DNA from 4 places in the Paenibacillus sp. FSL H8-0548 genome. Region 4 is predicted to be linked to each of the others. Evidence: riboswitches for the same ligand, from Rfam matches in the RefSeq annotation. Region 4 holds a riboswitch; each other region holds the start of a gene.
What was found. Region 4 has a riboswitch for cyclic di-GMP ahead of MHI37_RS00425 (transglutaminase-like domain-containing protein). Riboswitches for the same ligand answer to the same signal wherever they lie in the genome.

Region 1 (3,170 bases), 1.1 Mb from region 4:
TGGACTATTTTAGGGGCCGCGGTGTCAAGGAAGTCGTGCTGCAGCCGAAATATATGGGATCAAGATGCAATGTTTATTTGCATGCCGAGTTAGACCAATGCTTCGCAGTTAGCCGCAATGGCTACGAAATTAACAAGCTGGATCTAACTCCAGTGTACGAGAAGCTGCTGAATAGGTTTGGCGGCTATATGAAGGAAAACGACATTGCGATGCTGCTGCTCGATGGTGAGCTGCTTCCATGGCAAGCGCTCGGAGAAGGTCTCATTGACAAGCAGTTCAAGCCCATTGAGCAGGCGTTAAAGACGGAGCTGGCCTTCTTGCAGGCGAATGGCTTCGATGAAGCGTTCAATAAGCTTGTGGATAATTATAAGGAAAGCGGCTTTGAGCGGGATCAATTCCACCTTAGCAAAGGGGAGCTGAATGAAAAACATGGCTTAACCATTTATCAGAACTATAAACATGTTCATACGATGTTGGAGAAGCATAGACCTCTAGACGAGCATATTGAAGCCTATGTAACGTACAAGAAGCAGCTAGAGCTCTATGCAGAAGCAGGCGAACTTCAGTATAAGCCGTTTTCGCTGCTCAAAATGATATATCGTGATGGAAGTGAAGCATTGCCGGATTGGTGCACATCAGAGATGTATCGTTTCCTCAGCGATGATTCGTTTATTAAGCTGGATCTGATGAATACAGAGAGCTATGACCAGGCAGAGCAATACTTTCGAGCGCTCACGATAGATAATCATATGGAGGGTGTTGTCATTAAGCCTGAGCAAATAGTCCCGGAAGCCGTTCCTTATATGAAGGTGCGAAATGCAAGCTATATGTCCATTATTTATGGTTATGATTATCGCTTTCCGCATAAGTACCAGAAGCTGATCAAGCAGAAGAGCATTAACATGAAGCTTCGCACATCAATAAATGAGCATCGATTGGGACAGATCATGCTGGAAGTGCCGTTTTCTAACATATCACCGGAAAATGAAGCTTACCAATCGGCTGTTGCTAATCTCCTATTCGAGGTGGCTAGAGAGAAGGAAATTGACCCGAGATTGTAATTGAACCGAATATCACTGGTTTTGCTAATTTCATGATGGAATATATAAGCATTTTATGAAATACTGGTATAAGTAAATAGTCCTAGAAAAAAGCAAAGTTGTCGAAAGACAATGACGCAAAGCCAACAGGCCTAAAGGAAGTTTCCAAAGGTGGCTGGGTTGCCAAAAGGCTGAGTGATAATCGTTTAATATCCTCTTCCTTATAACATCAAGTTACCTCATCTGCAATATTAGGAAGGGATAAGGGATATTAGACAATGGAACTAGAAATTAAACATTTTACTGACAATATGACTAAATTTGATATTGTTCAAAAGGCAGCTAATTTAGGATTTTGGGCGTATGACCATACTTCGGAAAAAACGTCATGGTCCAACCAAATGTTCGCCATTTATGGCATGAGCTCTGATTTTATATTGAAGCAGGATCAATTATTTAACTTTGTTCATCCTGAAGATCGCGAGCGTGTGGCGCGGCAGCTTCTTGCATCGCAAGCATCAAAATCAGAGGATATTAGCAAGTATCGCATCGTTCGTCCAAGCGGTGAAGTGAGACTTGTGGTAGCAAATACTTCGTTTATTCTCGGTGATGACAATGAAATTGTGATGACTATCGGTACAGTTCAGGATCAGACGGAGAATGAAGTTTTGCAGCATTATAAATCAATATTTGAAAATAATCCTGACGCGGTTTTTTCGTTTAACCTAGATGGCCAGTTTATGTCATGCAATTCATCACTTGAGAAAATGTTTGGCTACACTCAGGACGAGGTTCTCGAATGTAATTTCTATCGTATTATCGAACAGGAAAGTATGGATTTAGCGATTCATTATATTGAGAAAACAGTCAAAACACTTGTACCTCAAAATTACGATACGACAGGTATAACTAAAAGCGGACAAACGGTCGAGCTTAATGTGACCAGTATACCGATTATTATTAATAATGAGCTAATTGGTATATATGGTATCGCTAAGGACATTACGCAGAAAAAGAGGATTGAACAATCCCTTACAGAAGCTGAGCTCAAATATCGGAGTATATTGGAGCAATCTATCGTCGGCATATTTGTCGCACAAGGGTCTTGCTTTGTCTATACAAATGAGCAGCTGAATAAGATGCTTGGTTACGATACATTAATCGGTATGGATGTCGGGGGAATCGTCTATCATAAGGATCGTGAAGCAGTCTTAAGTCAGGTCATGAAGCTCAATGAAGGGGAATCGATACCTAATTTTTGCCATCGGGCATATAAGCAGGACGGAACGATTATACACTGTGAGGTGCATTACAATCGTGTCTCTCATTTAGGAGAGAAAGCAATTGTAGGCATTGTCCTGGATATTACAGAACGGAGCAAAGCGGAGGAACTAAACCAATTTTTGGCGTATCACGACTATTTAACAGAGCTGCCGAATCGACGAAGGTTTGAAGAGCAGTTGAACAAGCTGCTAATCGTGAATGCGTACTATAAACAAAAACTGGCGGTAATGCTCATCGATCTGGATCGCTTCAAATATGTGAATGATACGCTGGGGCATCCGATAGGGGATGAGCTGCTCAAACAAATCGCTGACAGGCTGAGGAATAATCTTGGCAGCGGACAGGAAGTGTTCCGGCTTGGCGGAGATGAGTTTGCTATCATCCTATCTAATCTGCAGCAGCAAAGCGATATTACCAAGAGCTCTAATAAAATCATTGATTTGATTAAAAATCAATTTGTGATAGAAGGGTATGAGCTGAATGTAACGGCGAGTATTGGCATCTGTCAATCACCTGACGACGGGAGCACCGTAGAGTCGTTGATGAAAAACGGAGATGCCGCCCTTTATTTTGCCAAATCGAGAGGAAGAGATCAGTTTCAATGTTACTCTTCTTCATTAAGTGTACAAACATTTAAATTGTTCTCGCTCAGCAATGATTTGCGTAAAGCGCTCGGGAGAGGAGAGCTGTTTCTCGACTATATGCCTCGTGTACATACGGAATCGATGGAAATTGTCGGTGTAGAGGCACTGCTCCGCTGGAATCATCCGGATTGGGGGTTGGTGTCGCCAACAGAATTCATACCGATCGCAGAGGAGACGGGACTCATCGTTCCGATAGGTGAAT
Region 2 (3,170 bases), 390 kb from region 4:
TATTAATACGATTAGAGGGATTATCGAAAGACAAATCATGGCCACTACCATCTATGATTTGAGTATTGGCAGCAATCAAGCAATTCTTTCCTATTGAAATTTTCTCATAGGCGTGAATACAAGTACCATGAATTCTTGTATTATCACCTATAATTATTTCAGCGTTGGGTCTATCTGCATATAGCTTAACGGGTGAATGCATGTTAATGTGATAGCCCTTGTTTCTAGAATTTAATGTTACATTATTTCCCATTACTATCTTTCCTCCATTTCTAATATCCACAATTGGGGAGTCAATTACTTTTAGTTTTGTACCAAATGTGAGTCCTTTAGTTCTCTTGAGCTTATTAAAGATTAATTTTCTTTTAAGTCGATATATGATTTTTTGTAACATGAAAATATCGTCTCCCTATAATAGTATATAGTTGTATAATAACATTTAATTCATTATTAGGTTTACCAAAGTGAATAATATTTGCTATTAAGTTAAGTATGATCCATTAATAAAAAAACACAGTAAAAAATGGCGGAACAGTAAACTTTCTAAACAACACGTAAGTACCTTTTTATGAGGAAGATGATTTTGATTTTCCTGTCTCTCCGTATGTTGCAATGAAAAATGGTATGCTTCTGTGTCATACTTATCATAGCTTATACAGTACAATCAGCTTGAAAAGAATGGTCGAGGCAATAGAGGATACATTAGGAAAGAATGCTGAAATCAATAAAATATCTCTGCAGCTTGGAGATGTAAATAGGACATTTGCGAAAGTGAGCAAGGCAAAAGAAGTATTAGGATACAATCCTTCTTGTGATATTGAGGACGGGATAAGGAATTTTGTCGAATGGTATAAAGCTTCAAATGACAAATAAGCAATAACATATAGGCTGCTCTGTTCAATTTTTCCATTCAATCCTATACATCCCCCTACAATTTTGGTACGATACCACTAAATAAACAACTGCATAAACCGTACGATAAAGGCAAAACCATTGAAAAGTGGTGACGCAAAGCTAGAGGGGCTTATCTGTAATCAGAATGCCAGCCAGCTATCGAATATCGTACCTCCCGTCGTGGTTTATGTGAATAAATGGAGGGTCTTCATATGCTCATACGCGAAATTTTTGTACGTGAGTGGCATCAGCTTTGTATTGCATTTCATGAAAACCTATGGGAAGATTGCTTGGATGAAGAAAAGCGCATGGAACTCTATTTAAAGATCATATATCATAAGAATAAATTAGCGGCAGTCGCTCTTCCGTAAACCAACCCTTAGCGTACCCGTTATCGTTAAGAAGATGTTATATCCCAAGCTGACGCCTTATCCGTATAAGGTATCAGCTTGTTTTTTTTATCTAATAAAAGGAGAATCATATGTGGATATTGCTCTTGCAACCGCACATATGAACCAAAAACAATGAAAAAATGGAATATGAAACTTGCTATTCTTGCAGGTGCTGTCGTAATTATTGGTCTTGTGATCTATGGTGGTACGAGCTTGTATTCCAAGCTGAATCAAGTGAATGAGTTGAATGAACGTTTAAATGAATCGGCTGAGGCAGCCGAAGGATTGGAATCACCGGTTCCGACAAAGGAGCCAGCTGATCAAATAGAACAGACACCGGCTGCTGAGCCCACGCTAGCCCCAGAGCTAGTACCTTCTACTCAGCCTGACGATGTCATTCAGCCTACTCCCACTGCAACTTTGACACCTGAACAAGCGTCTAATAACGTAGACAAGGGTCAGAAGCCGGAGAAAGCAGCCACGAGTTCAGAAGAGAAGTCCCGGAAGAAGAAAGAAATTGATGCTTCGGTCACTGCCAAGCTAGATAACCTGAAGTCATCCTGCCAAGCAGCTAGTAGAAGTCTAATTCAGCAGATCACGGATGAGCTGAGTGGTAATGAGGATGCTACGCTTGCGGATATTCAGTCCAAGTATCTGAGTAAGGTCATAACGGCAGAGTCGGATTGTGATTTAAAGTTTAATGAATTGATAAGCAATGCCAAGAGTGAGTATAAAGCAGCCGAACTAGGCGATCAGCCCTTTCCTGATTGGAGCTCGCAATACGAGAATGCGAAGGCAGGGGCTAGAGCCGATGCGCTTGCTGCTATTGTAAATTCGATTAAGTAGCTATATAAGTTGAATTTAAAAAATGATCTACTCGCACAGCGTACAAAACGTAAATTTCTAGTTCAACTTATATGGTTCTATTATTTTGAGGAGGATCTATGAAACAGTCACGTATATTATCTATTTTTCTTGTTGCTATGATGCTATCTTCCGTATTTGCTGCCGCTGTATCGGCAGCGACGACAACAATCAAGGTCAAGACACAGCAGATTGGTCTGCAATTTGATGGACAAGCGCTTAAACTGCCTGACGGTCAGTATTCTTTTATATATGAAGGACGTACTTATGTGCCAATCCGTTATATCTCTTACGCGCTGCAAAAATCTGTGCACTGGGATGGCGCGAAGGCTGCAGTCTCAGAGCCGACAGAGAAAGAGCTTGCTGCGCTGAAGAAGCAGCTTCAAAGTGCAGCTGCGGGCAGCCAGAAGCCACAGGCAAGTGTTGAAATTGCGATTCAGCCTGTAAAGGCATCGTTGGTATTCGATGGGAAGACGGCATCCTTGCCGAGTGGGCAATCCATTTATAACTACAAAGGCTCTATCTATGTGCCGATTCGCTTCTTGTCTGAGTCAGTAGGGACGCAGATTAGCTTTGACCCTATTACGAAGACAGTTAGTGGAGAGTCTGCTGCATATCGAGCTGGGCAAGGAACAGGTGGAGGCGCCGTCGACGGTGGTACTACTGGTAATGCTGGCAGTGGCGGAACAGGCGGCGGAGTGGTTAAACCGACTTATGAGCAAATTACAGCAGATACCGAATTAAAGCTTGCTGCTTTGAAAGAAAGCTGCTGGGCGACTCTGACGGATATTGGTCTTCAATACCTGGCGGCAAGTGCTGTGGATCAACCTAGCATTAAGGAAAAAGGGCTTCAGAAGCTGAACAATTGCTCTGTAAAGTTTGAGGCGATTATGTCAGATGCTACAGCTAAGCTGACAACAAACGGATATAGCACGGATATTATTGCTACTTACCGTGATACCTTCAACAAAGAGCTGGAAGCAGGAAGAGCTCTTGCGGAGGGCATAGCTTAAAAACACA
Region 3 (3,170 bases), 580 kb from region 4:
AGGTCTCCGTTGTAGGTGTGGTGCTTATCGTAGGTGTGGGAGAGGTCTCTGTTGTAGGTGTAGGACTTGGCGGTGTTGTTGGTGTTGGCGTAGGGCATAACTCGCCACTGTTCACAAGGGATATCGTTTTATCACTCCCCCAGTGAAGATTTAAAGTATTTGGAGCGATTGGATCGGTTATTTCGGCGGTAGAAATAATTGGAGTTGAGGCTGCTCCTGCAACAGTTCCTCCACCCGTTTGAGGTGAGCCTGTAATATCCCATGTGTAAGGAACTTCAATATCGCTCTCGTTGATGACAGTCCAGTTTCTTGTTTGATTTGGATCGGCAGAGCAAGCGGCTTCTAATTTTAGCTTAGGGGTGTTGATGACGACTTTTAGCTTTGAGGAATCCATGGTGACTGCTATTTGCTCGGTTATCGCCAGATCTGTAGTGAAGCCGTTCAAGGTTTGCTCTTTTAATACGTAGTTTCCAATCGGAAGATCATTGAATTGTAGAACTCCATTGACGTCCGTTGCTCCGGTAGTGTATAAAACGTCATTTTTCCAGAGCTCGAAGGTAATACCGGCATGTGGTGCTCCGTCTACATGGTTCAAGAATTTATTAATTGTGATATTTCCTTTACAGGTGTTGGTAAGCTTAAGCTTCCAGCCTAAAATTTTATCGCCATGAGCACCCACACCTAATGTGATAAGCTCTTTGCCGCTGTAGATATCTAATTGATAAGGGAGGCATTTTGGGATATTAATCGTGATCGAATGGCTCCCAGCTTTCGGATATTCAATCGTCTTGCCGTTAAAGTGCGTCTGCAAGAGGTAGGGAATTGTAGTTTCATTTGGGCCAAGAGTCCAATCCTCGGGGGCCGCATAGGAGGAAAAGCTTACTCTCACACAATCGAGCTTGGTTTTGAAGGTTGCTGTTGCTGTGCCGTCACCATTGTCTACGATGCTTGCGTTAGTTGCTTCCACATTTATTTTGTCGTCTGAATATTGCTGACAGCTATTTTCGATAATCGGGTCGGTTGTGGCCGAGCCTCCGCTGCTTCCTGCATCCGCCATGACCAGTGAGCCAAGCGCTAATGAAAGAATTAATAAAATGGATAAACTTACAGAAACCCGTTTTTTCCAATAATACATTAAGCACTCTCCTCTTAGATAGGTAGTGTGGTTCTAAGAGGGCCGGTTACACTACTAGCTCCATATAATCCAAGTGTCCAAATGCAGATTATATTTCATCGCTTCCCTGGTAGTTATGGATAAGTAAAGTCCACCTTCTCCCTCGATCATTATGCTCACCATCATACAACTACAAGGATATAGTAAAATGATAACATATATTGTAAATTGCTCAAGGGTGTTTCTTTGTCGTATTTTGACTATTATGATTCGGTAAAAGCGGGCTGCTGTTTGGCTTTTGGTGCATTTTGTCGTCTTGTCCCTCAGGTGGGTAACCAGTGGGCTCATCTCAGCATATAGTGTCACAAAGAGGAGGTGGCCGCTATGCTTGAGCTTCTATTATTAGTCATTGGCTGCTATGTTCTGGCTGCATTATTCGTGCATCTGGCGTATCGAATTTGGCGTGGAAGGCAGCGTTCCAGCCAGCATTATGTGCTCGTAGCGGACGATCGGCAGAGAAATTTGGAGTGGTACGTACGTTCGTTATTTTCATTTTCACGCAGAATGGGTCGAAATGTGCGTTTGACCATTGTTGATCATGGTGTCTCAGAAGAGACGCGAGCAATGGTTGACCGTTTGGCTAGAGGAGGCCGGGAGGTTAACGTTCACCCTAAAAAGCAAATACAAATGACAGAAAATGATGATAGTAAGCGCTCACAAATGAAGGGGATAGAGGGGACCCAGCTTTTGTGGCTGCTGCAGGCTGAGGGCATCGTTTCGCAAGCGGATCATGCGGTATTAATTGATTTGCAAAATCCGTCAGATTTGTCGAAAATGCCATTTTAGTATATGATTATGGTAATTTCATACAAAGAGTGAAGCACACTCCATAACGCAGGCTGCGTCGATGAGTGTGTTTCTTTTCGTTTATGCAGCCGTTGGTCGTTATGCTCAGTGTGCTCGATACTGACAAGCGATCGGGGGCGAATTAGGATGAGGGTTCAAGTGTATATCGTAGAGGTGCGCAAGCAATGGAAAGCTAGGCTGACCATCAACTCTGAGGTGGATAAGCATTATTGGATGAATGGGCATTTCGAAGAGGCCGGCTGCTTAAATGGTGAGCTTGCTCATTCAGGCTGGCTGCTGCTGGAGGAGCTTCCGCTTTCTGATGCCTCTCGCGCAGTGGAGCTATGGGATATTGCAATGAGGAGCGGGAGTGGAGTTTGGAAAGAGAGGCAGGCAGTTGTTGATTGTGTAGGAGCGATTGAGCTGCTGCTTGCCTGTACTCGGGAGGCAAAGCTTGAAGCGGAAAATGGACAGGCAGCACGCTGGAAGTGGCGGTGGCAAAGGAGAATCCATCCTGTACGGACTGCGGAGTGGGATAGAGAAGGCTTGCTTCGATTAGGTGTGGTCTGGGAGCGGGAGAAAAGGAGAAGTGCAGCGGAAAGGTATGGGGAGCAGAAGGAGGGAAAGAGCGGGATCGGTGTGATTGGACTGAGTGAGAAAAGGACGAGTTTAGCGGGTAGTTATAGTGAGCTGAGGGAAAGAGCGAATGCAGCGAGCTGGTATGGAGAAAATGAAGGCAGATCTAGAGAAACATATGCAATGAAAGGGCCTATGCTCAGCGTAAGCACGCTGGGCCTGGTCGCGGCATGGGCGGAGCTTGCCGCGGATGTATTGCAGGGACGTGCGCTATTGCGCAGCGAGGCGCACGCCCTGCTCACTGGCGCAGGGGGACCCGGTGCCGCGGCAAGCTGGAGCGCAGTGCTCCAGCTTGCTGCGCTGCTCGGGCGGGTGCGCCTTGGCGGATCAGTCGCCGCTGAAGCGGGCGTGCGAGTGGACGGGTTGAGGCGCCGCAGGCGCGAGTGCAGCTGCTTGCGCTGCGGGAGTGGCGAGGCGAAGCTGCACCGCACGGCATGTGCTGCGTGCGGGCGGGTTTGCGCCTATTGCACGGCGTGCATTGGGATGGGGCGGAGCCGGGAATGCGAGCTGCTGGTGATTGGACAGCGAGCTGCCCAGTTGAAGCGAAGTGCGGAGCAGGGCGGGACGAAGCAGG
Region 4 (3,170 bases):
TAAAGACATTGTACAAGCCTATGAAGGCTTTGCTAAAGATGAGCTCGAAGAAAAAGGCGTGCAAGTCCGTATTGCGGGCCGTATTATGCAGAAGCGCGGTATGGGTAAAGCGGGCTTCGCGACGATACAGGATTTGAGCGGAAAGGTTCAAATTTATGTGCGCAAGGATAGTGTTGCTGAGCATAAGTTCGCTGCATTCGACATTTTGGATATTGGGGATATTATCGGTGTTGAGGGCGTTGTGTTTAAAACCAATACTGGTGAAGTATCGGTCAAAGCGCTTGATATTGAAGTGTTGACTAAATCGTTGCTTCCATTGCCCGACAAATATCATGGACTTAAAGATGTTGAGCTTCGTTACCGTCAGCGTTATGTTGATCTTATTGTAAACCCTGAGGTGCAGCAAACCTTTATTACTCGTTCAAAAATCATTCAGTCTATGAGACGCTATTTAGATTCTCGTGGCTACCTTGAGGTTGAAACGCCAACCCTTCATTCTATTGCAGGCGGCGCGGCGGCGCGTCCGTTTGAAACCCATCACAATGCACTCGATATGCAGCTCTACATGCGTATTGCGATTGAGCTTCATTTGAAACGGCTTATCGTAGGCGGCATGGAGAAGGTATATGAGATTGGCCGCGTATATCGGAACGAGGGGATGTCTACACGTCATAACCCTGAATTTACAATGATAGAGCTGTATGAGGCCTATGCCGATTACAAGGATATTATGGCACTCACAGAAAATGTCATCGCACATATTGCACAAGAGGTGCTGGGCTCAACGAAAATCACATACCAAGGTCAAGAAATTGATCTGACTCCGCAGTGGCGTCGTGTTTCTATGGTGGAGCTTGTTAAAGAATTGACAGGCGTTGATTTTGGTGTTGAGATGAGCGATGAGGAAGCACATCGTTTAGCGAAGGAGCACAAGGTTGCTGTAGAGCCTCATATGACATTCGGTCATATTCTTAATGCATTCTTTGAGCAGTTTGGCGAGCATACCCTTATTCAGCCAACCTTTGTTACCGGTCATCCAGTTGCGATCTCTCCGCTAGCTAAGAAGAGCGAGGCAGACCCGCGGTTCACGGACCGTTTCGAGCTGTTTATCGTAGCTCGTGAGCATGCGAACGCTTTTACTGAGCTTAATGATCCGATCGACCAGCGCGAGCGTTTTGAATCACAGCTGCTTGAGCGTGAGCATGGCAATGATGAAGCGCATGAAATGGACGAGGATTTTATCCGCGCGCTAGAATACGGCATGCCGCCAACCGGCGGGCTTGGCATCGGTATTGATCGTTTGATTATGCTGCTGACAGACTCACCATCGATACGTGACGTACTGTTGTTCCCTCATATGAGAGACGAATAGTTCTTCTGACAATAAGTCTATAATCGTCGAACCGCCTGGCAATTGCTGCAGGCGGTTCTTTTTTTTGAGCTTTTGTGGCATCAAAGCTTAAAATCTAGCAAATTACTAATGTTTTATGTGAGTAGGCTATTGTTTTAATAGATTGTCATGGTAGAATATAACTATTAAAGCTTTACACGATAATGGCAAAGCTGTCGAAAGGCAGTGACGCAAAGCTAAAGGGCCTTCTGAAAGATGGCAGCCAGCTACCGAATGGACATGCTTTTTTTTTGTTTATTAAGTAGTTTACCTTTAATAAAGCTTCACACGATAATGGCAAACCTATCGAAAGGTAGGGACGCAAAGCTAAAGGGCCTTCTGAAGATGGCAGCCAGCTACCGAAGGGAGAGTTTTGAATGCGTAAACTAATGGTGTTAATTGCAGCATTTGTCCTCTTTGCATCGATTAATGTTACCACTGCAGAGGCAAGCGGAAATAGTACTGATAACTGGCTAAATAAGGACAAGCTTAGCGCTGGGATTGTTTCAGTAGAATATGCAGCGAATACAAAAGTAACAACGAAGCTGCTCATTGCTAAAGGCAAATCGAATTATACCTATAACATTACAGCGGGCAAGAAAAGTGAAAGCTTTCCATTGCAGCTTGGAAATGGTGAATATACAATATCGCTGCTCGAGAATACCACAGGTAATAAATATAAACAGCTAAAGAAAGAAACCGTAGTTTTGAACTTGAAGGATAGTAATGTTCTGTATCTGAACTCGATTCAAAATATTGATTGGACAAGCACAAGCAGCGCAGTCATTAAAGCTAAAGAATTAACGAAGAACAAAAAAACCGATGCAGATAAAGTGAAAGCTATCTACGACTACATCATAACTAACATTAAATATGATAATAAATTGGCTGAGAGCTTATCGGTCGATTACCTACCCAACATCGATCGTACGTTTAAAGCACAAAAAGACATTTGCTACGGATATGCATCATTGTTTGCTGGCATGCTCCGAAGTGTGGGAATCCCGACTAAGCTATTGATGGGCGATTCGAGCTATGTAGATGTTTATCATGCTTGGAATCAGGTTTATCTCGATGGCAAATGGGTTACTATCGATACGACTGTAGATGCTGGATACAAGAACAGCAATAAGAAGATGGATCTAATCAAGGATGCATCGAAGTATACGATCGCTAAGGAATATTAATACACACAAAGAAACGGGCTTGCGTTCATACGCAGGCCCGTTTCTTTGTGTACCGACAGGCAGCAGGATGTGCGATGTAAGGATGGAATGCTGAAGTACACGATGATGTGATATTGAGGGTATTATTGGGATGAAACATGTTGTATTCATTATTTTTAAATGTTTTATAAAAAAGACTTGCATTCACATAGGCACTCGTGATATATTATTTCTTGTCGCTGCGAGACATTAGCGGATGACACGAAAGAGAACATTGTTCTTTGAAAACTGAACAACGAGTAATAACTGCCTCGCAAATCCCTCGGGATAAGCGAAAAAGCGATAAAAAAGTAATGAGCATTTCAAACACCAAAATGGAGAGTTTGATCCTGGCTCAGGACGAACGCTGGCGGCGTGCCTAATACATGCAAGTCGAGCGGAGTTGATGAGATGCTTGCATCTCTGATACTTAGCGGCGGACGGGTGAGTAACACGTGGGTAACCTGCCTTTAAGACTGGGATAACATTCGGAAACGAATGCTAATACCGGATACGCGGCTTGATCGCATGATCGAGCCGGGAAAGATGGAGCAATCTATCACTTAAAGATGGAC

Region 1: linked by a shared signal. The riboswitch ahead of MHI37_RS05040 (EAL domain-containing protein) and the one ahead of MHI37_RS00425 (transglutaminase-like domain-containing protein) in region 4 are both predicted to bind cyclic di-GMP.
Region 2: linked by a shared signal. The riboswitch ahead of MHI37_RS02155 (hypothetical protein) and the one ahead of MHI37_RS00425 (transglutaminase-like domain-containing protein) in region 4 are both predicted to bind cyclic di-GMP.
Region 3: linked by a shared signal. The riboswitch ahead of MHI37_RS28935 (SpaA isopeptide-forming pilin-related protein) and the one ahead of MHI37_RS00425 (transglutaminase-like domain-containing protein) in region 4 are both predicted to bind cyclic di-GMP.

Annotation. Positions count from the first base shown of each region.
Region 1 covers NZ_CP152049.1:1,215,276-1,218,445, forward strand. The annotation lists gene MHI37_RS05035 (metallophosphoesterase) at 1-1,061, shown strand, start outside; cyclic di-GMP riboswitch class I at 1,143-1,228, shown strand; gene MHI37_RS05040 (EAL domain-containing protein) at 1,319-3,170, shown strand, end outside.
Region 2 covers NZ_CP152049.1:476,126-479,295, forward strand. The annotation lists gene MHI37_RS02150 (acyltransferase) at 1-394, opposite strand, end outside; cyclic di-GMP riboswitch class I at 974-1,058, shown strand; gene MHI37_RS02155 (hypothetical protein) at 1,419-2,132, shown strand; gene MHI37_RS02160 (stalk domain-containing protein) at 2,231-3,163, shown strand.
Region 3 covers NZ_CP152049.1:6,854,961-6,858,130, reverse strand. The annotation lists gene MHI37_RS28935 (SpaA isopeptide-forming pilin-related protein) at 1-1,135, opposite strand, end outside; cyclic di-GMP riboswitch class II at 1,167-1,250, opposite strand; gene MHI37_RS28930 (hypothetical protein) at 1,499-1,960, shown strand; gene MHI37_RS28925 (helicase-related protein) at 2,108-3,170, shown strand, end outside.
Region 4 covers NZ_CP152049.1:87,399-90,568, forward strand. The annotation lists gene lysS (lysine--tRNA ligase) at 1-1,372, shown strand, start outside; cyclic di-GMP riboswitch class I at 1,547-1,625, shown strand; cyclic di-GMP riboswitch class I at 1,677-1,754, shown strand; gene MHI37_RS00425 (transglutaminase-like domain-containing protein) at 1,768-2,577, shown strand; rRNA gene MHI37_RS00430 (16S ribosomal RNA) at 2,928-3,170, shown strand, end outside.